DNA from 3 places in the Paenibacillus sp. FSL R5-0923 genome. Region 2 is predicted to be linked to each of the others. Evidence: riboswitches for the same ligand, from Rfam matches in the RefSeq annotation. Region 2 holds a riboswitch; each other region holds the start of a gene.

Region 1 (5,571 bases), on a different contig from region 2:
ATGGAATGACGAAGCGACAGCTGAACATGATGGTATTTTTGGAAAATATGATGATCGGCACCTCTGCCATCCTGACAGGTACTTTACTTGGGTTAATTCTAGGTAAGTTGTTTTTGATGATCGGATCTACTTTTCTAGGGATACCTCTTTTAACGTTTCATCTTCCATGGCAGGCGCTTGTACTAACGATATGTAGCTTTGCGCTGTTATTTATTCTAATCTCGCTAAGCACGTTCTTCTTTATTGGGAATGAATCACTGATGCGGCTGTTTCAGGGAGAACGAAAAGCAGAAGAGGAACCTAAAGTTTCCTTGGTGTTATCTATACTGTCTGCTTTATTGCTGTTAACGGGCTATTTTATGGCAGCTACAGCACAAGCGGCTTCGGTTGAAAAGGTGATGTTCCCCGTCGTTATAATTACGGTTGCGGGTACCTATCTCTTTTATACTCAGCTCAGTATTTACACTGTTAAACTACTTAAGACGATCCGGCGCCTGTATTGGAACCACACGAATATCATTACTTTATCGGGTTTGTCTTACCGCTGGAAAGAGAATGCCCGAATGTTTTTTATGGTGACGATTGTATCCGCAGTATCTTTTACTTCAGTGGGAGTATTCGCATCGATCCATACGCTTTCCAGAGAGTTGAAATTGGACTATCCCGCAGCAGTTGGTTATGTAGCCAAAGGCAATCAATTGCAGGATCCTTTTGATCAGCATTTGGACGAAATTAAGGAAGAGCTTACAACGCTCGGTTTACCCTATGAGACACTTAGTATTCCGATTAAATACGCAGAGGTGGAATCTCAGACCGGGCCAGATCGCACGTTAAGGCTTCCCTTGATTGCTTACAGTGATTATAAGCTTGCTCTGCTTCGTGCAGGGTTTACGACGGATGAGCAGCCTCTAAGTAGAGATGAAGGACTGGTGATGATCGGTTCGCAACGAGACCGGAGTCTGCAAGCGGGTAGAGTAAAGCCGGTATATACCTTGAAGCAAGGTCTTTCCATTCGAGAAATGGGTTATACCCAGCATGTTCCGATTGCTGAATATCTATTGCCGGAGCTGGATGGAAGGGATGGGGGAGATTTCAGTGGTGTTGTGATTAGCGATGAGCTTTACAAGGCTATTCATCCCGTACAGACCGATTTGTATACAGGATTTTACATGGATGACTTCCCGCGAACGGTAGGTATAGCTGCGGATCTTGCTCATAAAGGGAAACGATCCTATGAAAATAACTCGCCATACGCGATTGTTGTTAGCGGCACGCTGTTTGAAATACAAAGAACATTGTACAACACGATGCTATTCGCTTCTTTACTGGTGGGTACTGTCTTTTTCATTGCAGCAGGCAGCTTCCTTTACTTCCGGCTGTATACAGATCTAGATCATGATCGTCATCAATATTCTACATTGTCCAAAATGGGACTTACAGATCAAGAGCTAAACCGAATTGTAACGATACAATTGTCGTTGTTGTTTTTTGTTCCGGTTGGGGTAGCTATTTTGCATAGTGTGTTTGCCTTTATTGCGCTTCAGCGGTTGTTTTACTTATCTATTGCTGTGGAGACCGGGGCGGTTTTATTGGGATATTTGGCTGTCCAGGGACTTTACTTCTTTTTTATTCGCAGCCGTTATTTACGCAACTTGAAGAAGAACTTGATCTGAATAATGGGGGTTACGAAATGCAAGTATGGATTACAGATTTTATGGAGCAGTTTGGTTACTTTGGTATTTTCCTGATGCTCGCTTTTGAAAATATATTTCCACCGATTCCTTCCGAAGTGATCCTTCCTTTTGGCGGATTCATGACAACCACAACGAATTTGACCATTCCTGGTGTAATTATTGCTGCTACGCTTGGCTCACTGCTGGGTGCAGTAATTCTCTATTATATCGGTCGTTTGTTGGATGTAAATCGCTTGGAAAAGATCGTTGAACGCTGGGGCGGCCTACTCCGGATTAGCAAAAAGGACATCCACAAGGCTGACGCTTGGTTTGACAAATATGGCTATTGGACCGTATTATTTTGTCGGATGGTTCCACTAGTGCGTAGTTTGATTTCGATCCCTGCAGGGATGTCGGGCATGAAATTTGGAGTGTTTATGATCTTCACAACGATTGGTACGCTGGGATGGAATCTATTGCTGGTGCTTATTGGTGCGGCATTGGGTGAGTCCTGGGAAGACATCGCCATGTATATGGATATGTACTCCAACGTAGTGTACGTGCTTCTTGCAGGTGGAGTAGTGATCCTTGGGTATTTGTTCTTCCGCAAGCGCAGCCGGAAAATGAACACCGAAGGTTGAGCCGAGAAGGACATATAGATAAAAGTTATGATTAAAAGGAGGAGAACAAATGGAGCTATTAACGATTATTAAAGCTATTATTTTGGGAATTGTTGAAGGATTGACTGAATTTGCTCCGGTATCCTCCACAGGTCATATGATTATTGTTGATGATATGTGGTTAAAATCGACAGAGTTATTTGGGCAATATACGGCCAATACGTTCAAAGTGGTTATACAGCTGGGGTCAATATTAGCAGTTGTAGTTATTTTTAGAAATAGGTTCATTGAATTGCTGGGCTTAAAGCGCTTCAGCCGCAAGCAGTTGGATCCTGTAACCGAGCAACAACCACAGCTTGAAAAAGGCGGCCACCTGAAGCTTACACAGGTGCTTGTAGGTTTAGTGCCAGCAGGCGTGCTGGGGGTTCTGTTTAATGATTATATTGACGAGCATTTATTCTCTACATCCACCGTGTTAATCGGTCTAGTAGTCGGTGCTGTATTAATGATTATTGCGGATCTATTCGGACCAAAGAAGATTCAAACGGAGAGTGTCGATCAGATTACATATAAGCAGGCGCTAGGTGTTGGTCTGGTCCAGTGCTTCTCCTTGTGGCCGGGATTTTCTCGTTCCGGGTCGACGATTTCTGGTGGTGTTCTTCTGGGTATGAGTCATCGCGCTGCTGCTGATTTCACGTTTATTATGGCTGTTCCAATCATGGCAGGCGCCAGTTTACTCTCACTGATGAAGAACTGGCAATATTTCACCATCGATGCCCTGCCGTTCTTCATTGCAGGCTTTATCAGTGCCTTTGTATTTGCACTATTATCGATGCGTTTCTTCTTGAAATTGATCAACCGGATTAAGCTTTTACCATTTGCTATATATCGCATAGTACTTGCTGCAGTAGTATATTTCGTGTTTTTCTAAATCCGTTATAAGGAATCGATATAACAAAAGCCCCCGTAATCTATTGCAGATGACGGGGGCTTTCACGTATGATGACATCAGATTTAAGACACTCACTTTATCCTTATAATTCTCGCATAAACGCTTACCGTCCTTAAAAGGACGCTGAAGGCGTTTTAGCTTGACAATATCGGAGACAGGTGCTTGCCGGAAATTAGTAATTCGGTAGGCTTAATAGGGAAATTCGGTTTGAAGCCGATGCGGTCCCGCCACTGTAACGGAAGAGTCCATAGCAACATATGTCACTGGCAATTTACTACTGCTGGGAAGACTGCTAAGGATGCTGACACCGCTAGCCAGGAGACCTGCCTGTTTCAACAGCACTGCTTCACCTACGGAGGATAGGAAGGTGTTAGACGTTAACCATAGGTATATTATGGGCGTCTTTCCCTTTGACTTTTTTAGGGAAGGGCGCTCTTTTTTAAAGGAATGCAAGTGATATCGAGTCCAAAATAAGAAGATGGAGAAGGGGAGCTGCAAAGTGACGAACAAAGTAAAAGTAAGCAATCTTGGCTATCCAAGAATCGGAAAAAACCGCGAGTGGAAGAAAACGTTGGAAGCCTTCTGGGCGGGAAAAATAAATGAGGAAGCGTTCCGTACTGAAATGACAGGAATTCAGCTTCAGCATTTGAAGACTCAGCAGGAGGCAGGAATTGATTTAATTCCGGTAAATGATTTTACGTTCTACGATCATGTGCTAGATACAGCTGTAATGTTCGGGATCGTACCTCCACGTTATGCGTATGATGGTGGCGACATTGGGCTTGATCTTTATTTTGCGATGGCTAGAGGAAATGCTGAGGCTACCGCTTGCGAGATGACTAAATGGTTCAATACGAACTATCATTACATCGTTCCAGAGATCGGTGCACAAACGCCGCGTCTGACCGAGAATAAACCACTGGCAGCTTATCGTTTTGCCAAGTCCCAAGCGGGAATTGAGGGTAAACCTGTGGTTTTAGGCCTTTATACATTCCTTAAGTTGTCAAAAGGTTTTGCATCTGCGGATATTGCGAAGATTGCTGCTCGGTTTCTTCCGGTTTACGTTCAGCTGTTGCAGGAACTGAAGCAAGAAGGAGTAAGCTGGGTACAAATTGATGAGCCAGCGATTGTTACAGGAATAAATGAATCAGAATTATCATTACTTAACTCGATTTACACAGAAATTGCTGAATCCGTGCCTGGATTAAATATTATTCTGCAGACTTACTTTGAAGCTGCTGAACCGCTGGAGGCACTGTTCAAGCTTCCGGTACAAGGTTTAGGTCTTGATTTTGTCCATGATGGCGGGACGAACCTGGCATCGATTGAACGTCTTGGCTGGCCTGAGGATAAGTGGCTGGGAGCGGGTATTATTGACGGACGCAACATCTGGCGCTCGGATCTGGATGCTAAGCTGCAGCTGATCGAGAAGCTGAGTGTACATGTACCGCTTGATCGTCTTATTCTACAGCCTTCTTGCAGTTTGCTGCATGTTCCGGTTACTGTTCAGGGTGAGGTGAAGCTGAAGGCCACCGTCAAGGCTGCTTTAGCTTTTGCTGATGAGAAGCTTAGAGAGCTTGGCCTGCTTGCTGCAGCCTTAGAGGGTACAGCAGAAGCTGCTGCTGCGTTGACAGCCAGTCGCGAAGCCCTTACTGCCTTCCGTGCACTTCCTGAACGCGGTCGTAAGGATGTGGCCGAGCAAGTTCTCGGACTTGCAGATTTACCAGACCAACGTAGCCTACCTTTTGCTGAGCGCCTGAAGGTGCAGCAGGAGAAGTGGCAGCTGCCACTTCTGCCAACGACAACAATCGGAAGCTTTCCACAGACCGTAGAAGTGCGCCAGGCAAGGTTGAAATGGCGTAAAGGCGTATGGAATCAAGAGCGTTACGACGGGTTCGTTCGTGAGCAGATTGCAGATGCAATCACTTTCCAAGAAAAGCTGGGTCTGGATGTACTCGTGCACGGTGAGTTCGAAAGAACCGATATGGTGGAGTTTTTCGGGGAGAAGTTGGATGGTTACTTATTTACTAGTAATGGCTGGGTTCAATCCTACGGATCACGCTGCGTTAAGCCACCAGTTATTTATGCGGATATAGCTTTTATCCAGCCTATGACTGTAAAAGAAAGCGTCTATGCTCAGTCGTTAACTTCCCTTCCTGTTAAAGGTATGTTGACTGGTCCTGTTACGATTCTCAATTGGTCTTTCGTACGTGATGATCTTAGTCGGGAAGCAGTAGCGAATCAAATTGCCTTAGCGCTCCGTCATGAAGTTAAAGCTTTGGAGGATGCAGGCATAGAGATGATTCAAGTAGATGAACCGGCTATC
Region 2 (5,571 bases):
CTCAGGGAATAGAACGGGGATCTCGTACGTACGACTATCTAAGGCAATCAGTGCAAATATGGGACCATTAATCCCTTGCTTCTGAACATATTGATAATCAGCGAGTGCATTGATTAGATTATTACCCGCAACATTCGTGATATCCTTCCCGATCGAGGTAAGTCCTAGAATCGCTCTGGAATGCTCTGTGCTTTTAATAGCATCGAGTTTTCCATCCTTCATTAATTCTGTTACTTTCTTAGCTACGTTGTTGTAATAGAGATCATAATAACCACTTGGTACTTCGTAGTTGGCACGTGCTAAAGATAAGATCGACCATTCCCCACTGCCAGTACCAAATGACGGATTCTTTACCGTTTTTAAAATATAGGCCAAGCTTTTATCTAACTGTTCCTTTGCGCCAGTGGTAGCATTCAGCTTGTAGGTAATTTGATATGTTTTCTCTACTCTATTTTCTGCTCCGTCTACTGCCGTTACAGTGATTACATTACTACCTGGGCTTAGAGATGCTTTGTACTCACCATTAGTAGCAGATAGAACGACTCCATTAAGTTTTACTGCTGGCATGATATCTTTAAATATATTGTCTGTGACAACTACTCTGAAACTTAAATCTTTATCGGACACTTCCTGTTTATCCTGAATACCACTTACAGTAATAACAGGTGGCTCTATATCCAAAGAATTGGTAAGCCCGACAAGCGCATGATCTACACTTACTTGAGAGCTTTCAATATTTTCGAGCACGGAATAGGCTTGGTAGACTGCCGATTGTACTACAGTTCTATCCAAAATACTTTCTTTATTCGGATCGCTGTTAATCTCTGCAATTTCAGCAGTTAAAGCGTCCTTATTGGCAAGTTGAATTGGTAGTTCTCCCCAACCACCACCAAGATCAGAACCATAGCCATACGTGGTGAACTGAGTTCGGATGATGTCACCATCTTGAGGATCATATTGAGAAAAACCAACTGGAGGAAATTCATTATTTACTGCATACATCCAACCAGACATGGGGGTGTAGTCAAACTGACTCAACCATTGTTGATTTACTTTAGTTCCTACTGTCATCCCACCAGCTGAGATCATATCTAAAATATATTTCGGAATATTCACTTCATCTCTGGCATTATCTTTAACTTCAGATAGATAAAAGCTACTATTTATATCTCCTAAATATTTATAATTGCCCTCTCCTAGCGCACGCATAATTAAAGATGCGCCATTGTCCCCTTCGTAGATCGGAACTTTAATAGGTTCCTTAATATATCCTTGACCCAATGTGAACTTCTCTACAGATACAGTTGCGTACCCTTTAAGCGTAGAGCTTGCTCCATCTGCATGAGCCGGAATTACACTTGTAGAGAATGTCGTGATGAATACAGCTACAATAAGTAACCAAGCTAAAAACTTATTTTTCTTCATGTTTCATAACCCTTCCCTTCTTTTCCTATGATAAAAAACAGAATTAAACCCAGCGAGAAAAAACACCAGCGCCACCCATTAAGGGATGGCATTCACAAAAAAAAACCACTCAACATAACGTCAAGAGGTTTAAGATAGTGAACCGCAACAATAGCAGGCATATACTATATCAAACACCTCTCTATCGCTCGTAGAGTTTAACGGTGTATCAGAAACAGGCAGATATTCTGGCTCAAGTATCATCACCCTTGCTACCTTCCCAGTTTCCCAGTGGTACCTTGCAAGGACTCCTCTTTCACAGCGGCGGGACCGCGCGGGATTCACACCCGCTTTCCATTTAACCAATCTATGATTGTATTTCCGAAACATTCATAATTGGCACCTATTGCTAATATTAATTTTTCCATGCTTCATCATATCTAATATATATGCTTTTGTCATGCAATATTTGTTTTTTGTATAACGAGTAGTTAGCGATAATCCTATTGAATATCAAATCATTTTAACCACAATATACTCTTTTTCTCTCAGCTCAAAACCATCCTCCAGTGACAAAGAGGCCAAATCAAAGATTCGATCATACTTTTTATTACGTGGGAGCCCTTCTTCCTCAGCCCAGCATGTATAAAGCTCAAACTCGGCACCAGATACCCCATAATCTGTCATAAGCCTAAATAACTCCCGACAACACTTGAGTGAGGCGTTATACGATCCCGGTAGAGTATCTTTTAGCTTAGGGGATACAGAGAAGCCGCCCCAATTCGGTGAAATCCGAAACACATATGGACTCCGAAAATGCTTGCGAATCTCATCGTTCCAATACCCAAGTTCCTCTATAAAAATACCCGCTGCATCTTCTTCCGAGTCGTATACAAGACAATCCTCATCTCTTAAATGAGATAGATCTGCGATGTCATCCAAAGGAATTATACCTTGCAGGCGCTGAGCCTCTCTTTGTTTCTTATACTCCGGGGAATTTTTCACTTCATTATATGTCTTTGCTGACGGTACACTGCCTCTTTCTCCTAACGGAAGCTCTGTAGCCGAGCCTATGTAATGAAATCTGCTCACTGGATTGCCCTCCATAACTTTGGAATCACTACAAATCACTAATTCATATATGAATTTACCACAAATTAGTAAGGTACTCGTTGAAATTATTCTATGTTAGGGTATTTGGTAAGCGTTTACAATGAATTCATGGAGGTGTACGTGTTCATCTAAGCACCAAAGTACTAAGGAAGGTCAGGTTTAAGCATCCTCAAAAATGATCTTACAAAGGAGAATTCAATGACTACTCGAATCCAGAAATCATTCTTATCATTGACCCTTGTCACCGCTCTTCTGCTCTCTTTGTTCTCATCCATTGCCGCCGCTGCCACTAAGGACGAGCAACAAGCTAAGGCAGCACCAAAGAGTAAGATCCAATCCTATGTAGACGATATGCAGCCCGGTTGGAACCTTGGCAATACTCTAGATGCTACAGGTGAGGATGAAACCTCCTGGGGCAATCCGCGTGTGACCCAAGAACTGATTAAGAAAATCGCCGCACAAGGCTACAAAAGTATCCGGATTCCTATCACTTGGGATTCACACATAGGTGAAGCACCGAACTACACCATTGATCAAGCTTACCTCAACCGTGTCGAAGAAGTTGTAGGCTGGGCGCTAGACGCCAAGTTATATGTAATGATCAATGTCCATCACGACTCCTGGTTATGGGTAAGTCATATGGAAGAGAAGCATGATGAGACGCTGGCGCGTTATAATGCAGCATGGACTCAAATTGCGGACCGCTTCAAGGATAAATCCGATAAGCTGATGTTCGAAAGCATTAATGAACCTCGTTTCACGGATGGCGGAAGTACGGATGAAGCGAAGATGGAACAAATGCTTGCAGAGCTCAACAATTCCTTCCATCAGATCGTTCGAAACTCAGGTGGAAAAAATGATGTCCGTCCGCTAGTGCTACCTTCATTAGAGACTTCTCCTACCCAACCTAGAATGGATCAGCTCTACAAGACGATTACAGCTCTTAACGATCCGAACATAATTGCGACCGTTCACTACTATGGCTTCTGGCCGTTCAGTGTGAATATCGCTGGTTACACCACGTTTGAAAAAGATACAAAAAACGATATCACCCAAACTTTTGATAACGTTTACAACACTTTCGTAGCCAAAGGAATCCCTGTTATCGTTGGTGAGTTTGGACTGCTAGGATTCGATAAAGATACAGGTGTGATTGAACAAGGCGAGAAGCTGAAATTCTTCGAGTACCTTACCTATTATTTAAAAGAAAAGAAAATGACCTCCATGCTCTGGGATAATGGGCAGCATTTCAACCGCAAAACGTATAAGTGGTCCGATTCTGAGCTGCAGGGTGTATTAATGTCTGGTCTGAAGGAACGTTCCTCCAGCACTGAAAGCGATCTGGTCTATCTAAAAAAAGGTGCAGCGATCAAAGACACCAAGGTGAAGCTGAACCTAAACGGCAATAAGCTAACCACGATTAGTGCAAATGGGAAGTATCTAACAAAGGGAAAAGATTACACCTTGAATGGCGAGGAGCTGACACTCAAAGCCAGCCAACTCAAAAAACTCACAGCTTCCCAAAAATACGGTGAAAATGCTGTGTTAACGTTGAAATTCAACAAAGGTGTTGCGTGGAGACTAAAGATCATCGTGAATGACACTGCCAAATTAAGTGATGCCAAAGGTACGACTGAATCGTTTGTGATTCCAACTACCTTTAATGGTAACCAGCTTGCCACGATGGAGGCTGTCTATACCGCTGGTGGCAATGCAGGCCCGCAAGACTGGACACCATTCAAGGAGTTCGGCAATACGTTCTCACCCTCTTATAACACGAAAGAAATCAAGCTGCTTCCAGCCTTCTTTAAAGATGTTAAAGATGGAGAGGTCATCTTGAAATTCCACTTCTGGAATGGTGATATCCTTACGTACAAGATCACGAAGAGTGGAACAAACGTTGTAGGAAAGTCTTCTTAGCTTTCGCTGTATAATATAAAAAAGGAGTGTCCCTTCACGGGGACACTCCTTTTTTAACTACATCATACATATACTTCTTCATACGTCATCAACATCAAGCGATAGACCAGATATACTCCAAGATATGCTCCCGTTAAAAGAAACATTGGATTCAAAAAAATCGCATGGATCGAGGTCATAAATACCGTGTTATCTCTTAATATTTCATATATAGCTAGGGCAGAAATATTACCTAAAATAAGCGTAGACAACACAGAAGTTACATTAAAAACAATACGCCACTTTATCCATTTCCGTTGTATCATTAGCATGGCGACGGGAACCACTATACTGCCAAATACGATTAGAAATTTCATTTAGCCAGCCACCTCTGTATCTCTTTAATCCTCCAGTTCAACACTTTCGATTTGCCCCTCGGCATTCACTGTCCACTCGATATCAACACCTGGCATCAGTCCAAGCTTGTCCTCATCTTCGATCACTACATGATCGGGGATGGTTAGGGTCTGCTCTCCCCCACCTTCGACTTTAACGGTAACCTGTTTACCATTAGACGTAGTAATCTTCCCATCATATTCAATCTGCTGCAAAACAATCTTTTGGCTCGGATCCGTAATGGTAACCCGCTTGCCGCCGTCTGTCAGCAGCTCAATCTTTTTATGATAGCCGTCCTTTAAAGTGACTTCCTTAATGACTCTCTGAACGCTAACATCCGCCGGAAGTCCCTCTGTATTTGTACCGGATGATGCATTGGGTTGTTCTGTTGCATTGTTCGTAGCCGCAGGTGCAGTGGCTTCTGTTATAGGCGTTGGAGTTACTTGTGTGGTTTCATTGGCAGCTTTAGAGCAGCCACTTAATAGGACGGTGCAGGCACAGATCAAACAAAGAATTGAAGTTCGAATCTGGCGTTGTGAATTTCCTTTATTCTGTATCATCATTTACCTCCGCATTTAAATTTCTTCCAGTTCTATTTTGTGAACATAGTTTTACCTCTTCCCTTCCTTTTATTCACCAGAAAATGGACCATCTGAATTACTCTCTGATTATCACAGCGTCATAGCACGCCCATATCTAGCTAAATACTCCTCCTTCTCCTTATAATCCGGCATGAGGCTTCCAACCTTTCGCCAAAAA
Region 3 (5,571 bases), on a different contig from region 2:
AAGGAGAGGAGATGGAACATGTCAAACGGTTGTAATACAAATGCTTACGCTCCCTGTTCAACAGCTGAAGGCAATTCAACTGCAGCAACGGGAGTGGCGTCACACGCAGAAGGCTTTAGAACGCAGGCTGTCGGCGATACTTCCCACACTGAAGGAACATTGACTATATCAAGAGGATTTGCTTCCCATGCCGAAGGCTTACTCACTCAGGCAAATGGTCACCTGTCACATACAGAAGGAGCAGATACTTCCGCATACGGTCCGGCTTCTCATGCGGAAGGAAGCTCTACTGTAGCTATCGGCGGCGCCGCTCATGCCGAGGGCTTCCGCACTCAGGCAGTAAACGAAGCTTCTCATGTGGAAGGGTCGCTGACCATCGCACGAGGTGCTTCAGCCCATGCGGAGGGTATACAAACTCAGGCGAACGGTCCAGCATCGCACAGTGAAGGATTCAATACATTTTCCGGTATTGATACCGCCCATGCCGAGGGCAACTCGACCGCCGCTACCGGATCCGCCTCTCATGCGGAAGGCTATCGCACTCAGGCAGCGAACGATGCCGCCCATGCCGAGGGCACACTCTCGATCGCAAGAGGTCAATCCTCCCATGCCGAAGGAAAGGAAACCCAGGCAAATGAGAACGCCGCCCATGCGGAAGGGATTGAGAGTATTGCCAGCGGTATCGGTTCACATGCCGAGGGCAGCAGAACCACCGCTACCGGAGGCGCCGCCCATGCGGAAGGCTTTTTAACCGAGGCAAGCGAGGACGCCGCGCATGCAGAAGGGATTGAGAGTATTGCCAGCGGTGTCGGTTCACATGCTGAAGGCAACTTCACCGCCGCTACCAAAACCGCTGCCCATGCGGAAGGCTTTAGCACTCAGGCAAACGATAGCGCCGCGCATGCAGAAGGGATTGGGAGTATTGCTGATGGTTTCGGTTCACATGCCGAGGGTAATTCGACCACCGCTATCGGATCCGCCTCTCATGCGGAAGGTCGTCGCACTCGGGCGGCGAACGATTCCGCCCATGCGGAGGGGATGGACTCGATCGCGAGTGGTCCATCTTCCCATGCCGAAGGCCAAGGTACTGAAGCATCGGGACTAAATTCACATGCGGAAGGCTTTCGAACCCGAGCCACCAATAACATGACCCATGCTGAAGGGGCGATTAATGTTGCCAGCGGTCCCATTTCGCATGCCGAAGGACAATTAAATACAGCCAACGGAAATATATCTCACGTGGAAGGAAGCAACAATACAGCAGGTGGTGCCGTCTCACACGTTGAAGGCCAGCAGAATATCTCTGTTGCTGATTTATCTCATGTCGAAGGATTAAACAATGTGGCGAACCATTTCGGGTCACATATCATGGGCACGAACGGGGCTACCCGGTTCCCCTTATCCTGGCATCTGGCCAACGGCCTAGTTGTCGGTCCAACGCTTAATGCCGCTGTGCTTCAAGGATCGACCGGAAATCTGTTTCTCGATGGTGCAGTGATATCTCCTGCAGCTGCGGATTATGCAGAAATGTTCGAGACTTCTGACGGACTTCCGATTGACGTCGGATATTTCGTAACTTTCCATGGCGAAGGAGAGATGATCCGCAAGGCTACCGCTGAAGATGAATACATTCTTGGTGTCGTAAGCGCAACGCCGGCAATGATCGCAGATGCAAGTGATTTGCGCTGGCACGATCTGTTCCTTAAAGATGAATGGGGGAGAATCCAATACCACGAGGTGGTTATCCCAGAACTGAAGGAGCCTGATGGCACCGTAACCCGTTTGGCCTTCACCAAATCGGAGCCGGTCCTCAATCCGGCCTGGGATCCTACAGCTGAATATGTGTCACGCCTTGACCGTCCAGAATGGGTGCCTGTTGGAATAGTTGGGAAACTGCGAGTTCGGGACGACGGAACTTGCAGTCCCGGCGGATACTGTTTTCCGAACGCTCAAGGCATAGGGACCGTTTCCACAACGGGCTTTAGAGTGATGAAGAGAACTGGCCCCAACCAAGTGCTTATTTTCATAAATGAGGCCTGGAGCAAAAAGTAATCACGTCATTGTCGCGAGAAAGAAGCCTGCTCCATTGATCTTTTGTTTCCCCCTTCGGCATGCGAGAAACTGGCTGTTGCTTGGGGGCCTGAAAGAAGGTAAGAACGGAAAGCTGGACCAAATCACCGGTATGCTCTAGAGTCCAGTGTGTAGAGAGTTTTCAAATGAAGCAGCAATAATCCGCCAAGCTCATGCTCGGCGGATTATTTTATGTATGCTCTAAATTCAAATCTCTGCCGGACGAAAACGCCGTCTTCAATCTTGATGAAATTCGGCTCTTCCCTGTACCATACCGAGTCCTTGGATTGGACGAGTGCGTCAGTCAGGAAGTCCGCACCACTCTTCAGAATTTTATACTTATCCCCCAGAAAACTCTTTATTCAAATAAAGGGTAGAACAATTAAAAAAAGCGCGCCCCTCGAAATTCCAAGAATCCGCGCCACGTATGTTTTTTTTGGATGCTGGTGAAGGGAATTGAACCCCCGGCCTACGCATTACGAGTGCGTTGCTCTACCCCTGAGCTACACCAGCTTAAGGCTGATTTTTCTGTCAAACAAAAAATATTATACAACTTTCAGCCAGAAACGCAAGCCTATTTCTCCCTATTTCCCTACTCTCCCAAACTGCTATTCCACCTGTAGTTTACGCTCCACAGACTCCAGCTTTCCACGGCTAGTGGAGGGTTTATCGCGGCGGTCGTCTATTTTAAGTGAGGTAGAGACACGCTCTGCACCTGCGGCAAAAGGAGACTCGTGCAGCGCTTCGACTGCAGCAAAAATACGCTGAAGAGGCCCTTCGATGATTGTACCCATGGATGTAAGCTCATAAGTAATCCCTTCTACCGTCTTCAGCACTCGCTGCATATCCGCAACGTAGCTGCTAAGGCTCGTACTACCTGTTCCAATCGGAATAACGGTTACTTCAGCAATAGGCATGAGAATACCTCCTCGGAATTTTAAAGTATGTGTCTCCTTCTATTGTAACAACTCCACCGCTCTCCCACAAATGATCTCAGCTTTATTATGCCCCTTCTTCTTTCCCCAAAATTCTCCGAAATATGACTTTCGCCACAAGTATTTTTTCTAACATGAATTCTAGGGTCATCTGCACTACATTTATGGACTCTTTGTGGCATCTTTTCGGACAATTTATGAATCATTTTTTATATGCCTGTGGATCAATTGTGGATTACTTATGGACAGCCTGTGGATCATTTGTGGAGTACTTTTGAAGAACCCGCTCCCCGCGCGGGTTTTCTAAAAAACTGTTTACAAACACAACATCTTGGGTTATTTTTATCTAACGACAACAAAATATAGTGGAGACAGGCGCTTTGATCCTTTATCGGAATTAGAGCTTAATAGGGAAGTACGGTGAAAATCCGCTGCGGTCCCGCCACTGTAACCGGATGCCCCTTACAAGCTTTTAGAAGCTTAAGATGGGCAGATCTCCTGGCAGAAGCCACTGAGGGGTAAGAGCCCCCTTGGGAAGGCGCTGAGAGGTCCTACGGAAGCCAGGAGACCTGCCTGTTTCGACGACACCAACTATGAGTGCCTGCGAGGAACAGGAACGGTGTCCGCATGCGGTCATCTTCTTAGAGGCCACTACAAATATCTGTGTGGATATTTACATAACGCATCGGGCATTTTCTGCCATCCTCGCTAGAGGATGCTTTTTTTATGAGATCACAATGAATATACGGCCGCTTATGCGGCACCACTTCTTAATGATAGGACGATAGACTGAGAGGAGAGCTATACAATGACGTTGTTGGAGAGACAATTTAACGGTACAACAAATGCACGAGAAGTTCTTTTAGAAGAGCTCATTGATTTAGGACGCGATATTATCGACAGCCGGGATTTGGACTTGCTGCGCGAGAATGCCAATTTGAACGGAGAGAGTTTCTCCGGTAAAATGAGCAAGTTCGGCAGTGAATATTCAAAATGGTACGCCCGCAACTTTACGATGCCACCGCAGCTAGTGCAAGCCATTGATGACAATGTCGTCTATGTGCATGATCTGGATCAATACGCAATCGGAACGACTAACTGCATTTTTATCCCGTTTGATAAGCTTCTCCGCGAAGGCTTCAACACCGGCAACGGCAGTGTTCGTCCTCCGAACTCCATAATGACAGCTATGTCACTGGTAGCAATTATTTTTCAATCCCAGCAAAATGCTCAATATGGCGGCGTATCCGCCAATAAGCTCGACTATGATCTAGCACCTTATGTAACCAAATCCTTCGCTAAGCTGTTCCGCAAGGGTCTGGATTATTTTGATGAGGGACAAGCTAATGATTCTTTGGGCGAGATTACAATGAGTCGGACCGATCTGGCGGAGTTATATCCAAAAGCGTTTCGTTTTGCACTAAAGGAAACCGAAATCGAAACCCTGCAAGCGGCTGAAAGTATGGTACATAACCTCAATACCATGTCCAGCCGATCCGGTGGGCAAATTCCGTTTACCAGCATCAATTATGGTACTTGTACTTCACCAGAAGGTCAGCTTGTGATCAGCTCCCTGCTAACAGCAACGATGAACGGACTTGGCAGCGGAGAAACACCTGTGTTCCCGATTCAAATCTTCAAATGCAAGCAAGGAGTCAATCAACAGCAAGGCGATCCTAACTATGAATTGTTCCTAAAAGCGGCGGAATGTTCTGCACGCAGACTATATCCGAACTTCGCTAATCTGGACGCTCCGCTCAACTTGCAGTATTATGATCCAAGTGATCCTGATACGGAATTTGCTACAATGGGCTGCCGCACCCGAGTGCTCGGTGACCGTTTTGGGCGTAATCATTGCTCCGGGAAGGGCAACCTTTCCTTTAATACACTGAATCTGGTTCGTCTCGGTCTGGCACACGGCACAGTAACAGGCCGACGTACCGTCGCAGACGAAGCTGGCTTCTATGAGGATCTAAATCACTATATGGATATTGCGCTGGAAGGACTTCTTCATCGTTTCCACATCCAAAGCGCGCAAAAAGCTAAAGCATCCGATTTCATGATGCGAGAAGGCGTCTGGGAAGGCGGCGAAAATCTCGCTCCTGAAGACTCTGTAGGCGAACTGCTGAAGCATGGTAGTCTGTCGCTTGGCTTCATCGGTATGGCGGAATGCATGAAAGCCATGTATGGCAAACACCATGGCGAGGATATGGAAGTCCATGCCAAGGCTGTGGCTATCGTGCGTCACATGCGGGAGTATTGCGACCTTAAAAGTGAGGAACTTAATCTCAACATTACCTTGTTCGCAACACCAGCAGAGGGCCTGTCCGGCAAATTCACCAAGATTGATCGCAAGGTACTGGGTTCTATTCCGGGCGTAACTGACCGTGAGTATTATACGAACTCTTTCCACATCCCTGTATACTACGATCTAGGTGCTGCTCAGAAGATCAGCTTGGAAGCTCCTTTCCATGAATACTGCAATGCCGGGGCTATTTCTTATGTCGAATTAAATGGCAATGCCCGCAGCAATCCATCTGCTTTTATCAAAATCATTAAATATGCA

Evidence for each region. A riboswitch is a leader RNA that binds a small molecule or an ion and turns the genes downstream of it on or off. The one in region 2 is predicted to bind cobalamin.
Region 1: linked by a shared signal. The riboswitch ahead of metE (5-methyltetrahydropteroyltriglutamate--homocysteine S-methyltransferase) and the one ahead of MKX35_RS25595 (S-layer homology domain-containing protein) in region 2 are both predicted to bind cobalamin.
Region 3: linked by a shared signal. The riboswitch ahead of MKX35_RS01015 (anaerobic ribonucleoside triphosphate reductase) and the one ahead of MKX35_RS25595 (S-layer homology domain-containing protein) in region 2 are both predicted to bind cobalamin.

Annotation. Positions count from the first base shown of each region.
Region 1 covers NZ_JBBPAT010000001.1:2,605,433-2,611,003, forward strand. The annotation lists gene MKX35_RS11525 (ABC transporter permease) at 1-1,673, shown strand, start outside; gene MKX35_RS11530 (DedA family protein) at 1,691-2,314, shown strand; gene MKX35_RS11535 (undecaprenyl-diphosphate phosphatase) at 2,364-3,224, shown strand; cobalamin riboswitch at 3,385-3,590, shown strand; gene metE (5-methyltetrahydropteroyltriglutamate--homocysteine S-methyltransferase) at 3,724-5,571, shown strand, end outside.
Region 2 covers NZ_JBBPAT010000002.1:114,200-119,770, reverse strand. The annotation lists gene MKX35_RS25595 (S-layer homology domain-containing protein) at 1-1,425, opposite strand, end outside; cobalamin riboswitch at 1,626-1,826, opposite strand; gene MKX35_RS25590 (hypothetical protein) at 1,918-2,496, opposite strand; gene MKX35_RS25585 (cellulase family glycosylhydrolase) at 2,716-4,437, shown strand; gene MKX35_RS25580 (transposase) at 4,500-4,793, opposite strand; gene MKX35_RS25575 (hypothetical protein) at 4,818-5,375, opposite strand; gene MKX35_RS25570 (M48 family metallopeptidase) at 5,484-5,571, opposite strand, start outside.
Region 3 covers NZ_JBBPAT010000001.1:214,787-220,357, forward strand. The annotation lists gene MKX35_RS01000 (peptidase G2 autoproteolytic cleavage domain-containing protein) at 19-2,052, shown strand; tRNA gene MKX35_RS01005 (tRNA-Thr) at 2,512-2,583, opposite strand; gene MKX35_RS01010 (MTH1187 family thiamine-binding protein) at 2,679-2,987, opposite strand; cobalamin riboswitch at 3,362-3,596, shown strand; gene MKX35_RS01015 (anaerobic ribonucleoside triphosphate reductase) at 3,814-5,571, shown strand, end outside.